2 regions of the Bacillus sp. UMB0893 genome follow, and region 2 is predicted to be linked to the other one. Evidence: riboswitches for the same ligand, from Rfam matches in the RefSeq annotation. Region 2 holds a riboswitch; the other holds the start of a gene.
What was found. Region 2 has a riboswitch for cyclic di-AMP ahead of CYJ36_RS14355 (dicarboxylate/amino acid:cation symporter). Riboswitches for the same ligand answer to the same signal wherever they lie in the genome.
Positions count from the first base shown of each region.

Region 1: another riboswitch for cyclic di-AMP. It lies ahead of CYJ36_RS00970 (APC family permease); the one in region 2 lies ahead of CYJ36_RS14355 (dicarboxylate/amino acid:cation symporter).

Region 1 is NZ_PKLB01000001.1:196,973-200,177, forward strand. Features, by position in the region: gene CYJ36_RS00960 (acyl-CoA thioesterase) at 1-415, shown strand, start outside; gene CYJ36_RS24205 (hypothetical protein) at 771-917, opposite strand; cyclic di-AMP (ydaO/yuaA leader) riboswitch at 1,085-1,230, shown strand; gene CYJ36_RS00970 (APC family permease) at 1,380-3,205, shown strand, end outside.
Region 2 is NZ_PKLB01000006.1:147,012-150,216, forward strand. Features, by position in the region: gene CYJ36_RS14350 (sensor histidine kinase) at 1-499, opposite strand, end outside; gene CYJ36_RS14355 (dicarboxylate/amino acid:cation symporter) at 677-1,924, opposite strand; cyclic di-AMP (ydaO/yuaA leader) riboswitch at 2,087-2,228, opposite strand; gene CYJ36_RS14360 (alpha/beta hydrolase) at 2,349-3,089, shown strand; gene CYJ36_RS14365 (M3 family oligoendopeptidase) at 3,195-3,205, opposite strand, start outside.

The DNA.
Region 1 (3,205 bases), on a different contig from region 2:
CGGAGGAAAGCTCATGGCATCTATTGATGTGGTAGCCTCGATTTCAGCTTCTAAGCATTGCAGAACTGAATGCGTCACTGCATCAATGGATTCAGTTGATTTCTTGCATCCAATTCGTCCGACTGATGCTGTGCATCTCGAATCATTCGTAACGTTTACAGGCAGATCTTCTATGGAAGTATTCGTAAAAGTAACAGCAGAAGATTTAATCAGCGGTGAATCAAAAGTTGCCGCGACAAGCTTTATCACATTTGTTTCGCTTGATGAGCAGGGTAAGCCAAAAGCAGTTCCAGGTGTTTACCCGGAAACGGAAGAGGAGAAAGATTTGTTTGACTCAGGCGAAGAACGCTCACTGATTCGAAAGTCGCGAAGAAAAGGGAGCATGGCCTTCTCTGAGAAAATAAAAAAATATTGATGAGTTTTAATGGAGAAAAAGATGCAAACCTAAAGATGAATACTTATAGAACAGGGAGATGCACGAAAAAAGCAGGAGAACCTGATGAGGTCTTCCTGCTTTTTTTGCTTAAACTGATAAACTTGCAGTTTTCACTGATAAATTAACGATTTACACTGATAAAATCCTAAATTTCACTGATAAAGTTAGGTTATAATGCTTCCTTTAGTTATGCACTCTCCTTGTCCACATGCCGCTTCTTTTGCAGCTGCATGAATCGGCGACACGATTAATGCAAAGGACATAATCAACAATCCGAATGTTATTAAATGTTTTTTTACACCACATACCTCCTCGTATTAAGTGATTCAGATTTTCATTTAACGATATTTTCTTCTGCATTTATCAAATCTTTATCTTGTGCTTCATTTTGGTCATTTTCAAAACCATAAATCTCATTTATCTCTTTTGTAACTTCATCTAAAAACTCATCTGATAATAGCGGGATGTTTTCTTTAGGCATCAAAATCCTCCTGTCACTTGTATAAAAATAGTGTTTGCGCATGGGCACAATATCATACCTTTCATACTTTTTTGACCCCAAGCTTATTGGTTTAAAAAAGTCAAAGGATTTGTTGTTTTTATATTTACATCTCTTAAGGTTAGGAGTATGATAACCAACAGTTTGATATTTATAATTCGCTTAATCCTTGAGGAGCGGGGAACCCGATTTTGTGATATTTTTCGCAAAGGGGTGAATCCTATTAATGTAGGTAGGGATACTCTTTTGTCCCGAACCCGTCAGCTAACCCCGTAAGCGTTAGAAGAGAGGATGTGTAGCTGGTGAGACTGCGATTCTAATGTCCATTATGCTGTTTTTATTTTCTTGCGGAAATGTATCCTTTTTTCGCTTATAGCAATTCATTACCTGCTTATATGATCTCATCAAGAGAGTCTTCAAAAGAAAATATTTGGTGGTGCAAAAATGTTATCGATGCTTAAAAGAATTATAATTGGAGCTCCCTTAAAGTCTACAGAATTAGGTGAGCAAAAATTAAATAAAAAGAAAGCACTGGCTATTCTTTCTTCAGATGCATTATCTTCTGTAGCGTATGGGCCAGAACAGATCCTGCTTGTCTTGGTTACTGTTAGTGCTGTTGCGTTTTGGTACTCCATACCCATTGCAGTGGGTGTGCTATTTCTATTAACAGCTCTTATTTTGTCTTACCGGCAAATTATATATGCTTATCCACATGGCGGCGGAGCATATGTCGTTTCAAAGGAAAACCTTGGTGAAAATGCAGGTTTAATTGCTGGCGGTTCGCTGTTAGTTGATTACATATTGACAGTTGCTGTAAGTGTATCTGCAGGAACAGATGCGATTACTTCTGCCTTACCAGGATTACATGATTATAATGTCATGATTGCCAGTATTTTGGTGGTCTTTATTACCATTCTGAATCTAAGAGGAATAACAGAGTCAGCTTCGATTTTAGCCTACCCGGTTTATTTGTTTGTTTTAGCACTTTTTATCTTAATCGGGGTGGGAATATTCAAAATCATTACTGGGGATGTCTCACCTGATTTGCATGCTCCGATTGGCACTCCAGTTGCAGGCATTAGCTTGTTTTTACTGCTAAGAGCATTTGCTTCAGGGAGTTCAGCCTTAACTGGAGTCGAAGCGATTTCAAATGCGATTCCGAATTTTAAGGATCCTGGTCCTAAAAACGCGGTCAGAACTTTGATGGCGATGGGGTTATTGCTTGCCATTTTATTTTCTGGAATCGTCTTTTTAGCCTATTACTTCGGGATAGCCCCAAAACATGAAGAAACAGTTGTTTCCCAAATTGCAGCTGAAACGTTTGGAAGAAACTTTATGTATTATTTTATCCAGGGAACAACTGCAATGATTCTTGTTCTCGCTGCAAATACGGGATACTCTGCTTTTCCTTTGCTTGCGTTCAACCTTGCAAAGGATAAATACATTGCAAGAATGTTTACGATGAGGGGAGACCGATTAGGGTATTCTAATGGGATCATTACTCTCGGAGTCACTTCAATTTTATTAATTGTCATCTTTAAAGGACAAACGGAACAGCTCATCCCCCTTTATGCAGTTGGTGTGTTTATACCATTTACATTATCCCAGACCGGGATGCTAGTGAAGTGGCTGCGTGAGAAGCCTAAAGGCTGGCCGGTTAAACTTGCAATAAATTTAACTGGAGCACTTATCAGCTTTCTTGTCATGATGATGTTCTTCATTACAAAGTTCTCACAGGTTTGGGCAGTTCTGATCTTTTTGCCTCTTATCGTTTTAGGATTTCATCGAATTAAGAAGCACTATGTGGCCGTTGGAGATCAGTTGAGACTTACAACTTGTGAGCCGATCAAGCCGATTGAAGGAAATGTCATTATCGTGCCGGTAGCCGGGATGACTCACGTTGTAGAGAATTCTTTAAACTACGCAAAGTCTTTATCTGCTGATCAAATTATTGCTGTATACGTTTCTTTTGAGAGAGTGGATGAAAAAATCTTTGAAGATAAGTGGAACAAGTGGCAGCCTGATATTCGTCTAGTAACACTGCAGTCTTATTACCGAAGCATCATTCAGCCGCTGACTAAATTTATCGATACAGTTGAACACAAAGCAAGTGAATCAAATTACAGGGTAACCGTATTGATTCCGCAGTTTATTCCGAAGAAAAGCTGGCATAATATTCTTCATAACCAGTCAAGCATCTTGATTCGGACGTTTCTGCTCTATCGAAGAAATGTCATTGTAACTACTGTTCCGTATCATCTGAAAAAATA
Region 2 (3,205 bases):
AAATAACAGACACCGTTCCAATAAAGATAAAGTGATCATTTAATCTCGCTATCATTGATTGAAGCGAGTCTGTTCCTTTGAACATAAAAACATAGCCTGTTGTTTCACCATTATCACTGATTGGGCTTACCGATGAAATAAACGGATGATCCTGCCAATCCTGTGAAGCATTTTCCCTTTCTTTCGCCCTCTGATTGATTACCCTCTGCATATATGGATGTATTTCTTTTGAGGAATGAAGAACGTCTCCTGCTTCATTTGTCAAAACAACATCTGTGTCTGCTTCGGATTCCATTAAGACTACATGCTCCCGTGTCATTTCATTATTATGCTTCAATAGAACATCCCTGTGACTGTTGCCTCTTGCCTGAAGGACCGTAATTTCTTCTTCCACGCGGGTGTTTACGAGATTGCGATATAAAAATAAGAATAAACATGTTTCAACTACTAGAATAATTGTAAAAAATAATAATCCAATCTTTATGGCGAGTTTGTTCATTTTCTTAACTCCTAAATAAAAAATCTTATTGGAACTATTTATTTTACATTACCAGAAAGATGTGCACATCTCCGTTGAAATTTAAGAAAAAGGCGGCCGTTAACAGGCCGCCTTTCTATTTAGATCAGATTATTGATTCCAGCGCCTGACTTTTTTACGGCGCTGCAACTTTCCTAATTACGATAATTTTTCTTCAAACTCTGGAATCTTATAATCTCCGTGTTTCTTTTCTGTTTCAGCTACAATAACAGCACAGGCTGCATCACCTGTGATATTGACTGCAGTACGTGCCATATCAAGCAAACGGTCAATACCAATGATTAAGGCAATACCTGCAACTGGAAGACCGACTGAGTTTAATACCATTGCAAGCATGATCAGTCCAACACCTGGTACCCCGGCTGTTCCAATTGATGCAAGAACAGCTGTTAAAACGACTGTTATCAATTGTGTGAAGGAAAGGTCAATATTGTAAACCTGGGCAATAAAGATTGTTGCTACACCTTGCATAATGGCCGTTCCATCCATATTGATGGTTGCACCTAAAGGCTGAACAAAACTTGAGATTGGTTCTGGAACTTTCAGGCGTTTTTGCGCCGTTTCCATCGAAACAGGAAGGGTTGCATTACTGCTTGATGTACTGAAAGCTACTGCCATTGCAGGAGCAAAATTCTTAAAGAACCAGATCGGACTTTGCTTCGCCAAGAAAAGGATGGATGCTCCGTATGTTACGATAGCATGAATCACAAGAGCGAGCATAACAACACCCATGTACAAACCCATTGCTTTAAGAGCGTCTAGCCCTTGGCTGCCAACAGCAGTTGCGATAAGACCGAACGTACCGTATGGAGCAAATTTCATGACCACATTTACTAAATACATCATCAGATCGTTGCCTTGTTCGACTACCTTATATAAAGTACTGGCTTTTTTGCCGAGGAACGTGATTCCCAGACCTACAAAGATTGAGAAAATAATAATTTGCAGCATGTTGCCATCAGCAAATGCTTTAATAGGATTCGTCGGAATCATGTTTAAGAATGTTTCCCCAACAGATGGCGCCTCTTCTGCTTTATATTCAGCGGACTTTGTATCAAATTCACCGATGTTTCCAGGCTGAATTGTCAGTGCAAGGATTAAGCCAATCACGATGGCTACAGCAGTCGTTACTAAAAAGTAAGATACGGTTTTAACCCCAATTCTTCCAAGTTTTTTCGGATCGCCCAACCCAGCTACTCCTAGAGTAATAGAGAAGAAAACGATTGGCACAACAAGCATATTAATTAAGTTTAAGAATATTTTTCCGAGCGGGGTAAATAAAAACGTATCAAGCTGTTTAAATAGATCTGGAGCCGTAATATTTAGAATAAGACCTACAATTGCACCCAAAATAAGACCAATGATGATTTTCGTTGCTAGTTTCATATAAAACCTCCGTAAAATAGTATGGATATAAAGATAGTGTTTTATTCCCTAAATACAAGGGTGGAGAAACACATTTAAGTGATTTTTTTGAAAAATACAAAAAACCGCGAGAGAATTCTCGCGGTTGTATTCGTCAATTTGGATCATTATGACTTTACCACAGATGTGTCTCTCCAGTGCATACGAGGTTAGCTGTCGGATTCGGACGAAGAGCTGTCCTACCTTTTTTACTATAAGGATTCACCCCAGTGCATGGCACAGTTCGGTTCCCCCGCTCCAATTAAGGATTAAGCGTATATTTATTAAGTTATACTATTATTCTAAAAGAAAATATAATGATTTTGCAAACATCAACATTTGCCTTTTAGCTGTATTTAATCATAAAATTTAGCAGAAAACGTCATGAATTAAGGGGTTTTACTCGATGAAAAGATTCATAAAAAATTTTTTATTAGGCGCATTAGCCGTCCTCATTCTAGGATTTGGAGGGTTTTACATATGGTCGCAAATCACTTATTCACCATCAGAAGAGCTCTATAATACAGCGAATTTGCAGGATCAAAAGGAAACAAACGAATATTTGATTTTTGAACCTGAAAATCAAAAAACGGATAAGGGGATCATCCTGTATCCAGGTGCAAAAGTAGAGCCAGAAGCCTATGCCTATCTAGCGGATCAGCTTTCTCAAAAAGGATACACCACTGTGATTCCGCAAATGCCTTTTAATCTTGCCATAGCTGGGATAGACAAAGCAGATACTATCATAAAAAATCTGGAACAGATCAACAACTGGTATATCGGCGGACATTCTCAAGGAGGTGCAGCCGCCTCGATTTATGCATTTGAACATCAAGAAGAAATCAAGGGTCTTTTCTTGCTCGCAGCATACCCAACTAATTCCAGTGATTTTTCAAATACAGACTTTCCGATCCTGACCATTTATGCAGAACATGACGGAATATCAACACTTGAAGACATAAAAAAAACAAAACATCGTTTGTCTGATTATACCTTTTTCCACAAAATCAATGGCGGAAATCATGCCCAGTTTGGCATGTACGGAGAGCAAAAAGGAGATAACAAAGCGGATATTAACGTATTTGTCCAGCAAGATCAAATCATCCGAGAAATCAATAACTGGATTGAAAGGATTGAAAAAAGGTAGGAAGGTAATCCATCCCTACTGCCATTCGTACAAATTCAGACCCATAAAAAAACGAGAATGGACAGCAAAACAATGTCCATTCTCGTTTTTTTAGTTCAACATCGTTTACTTAGTAG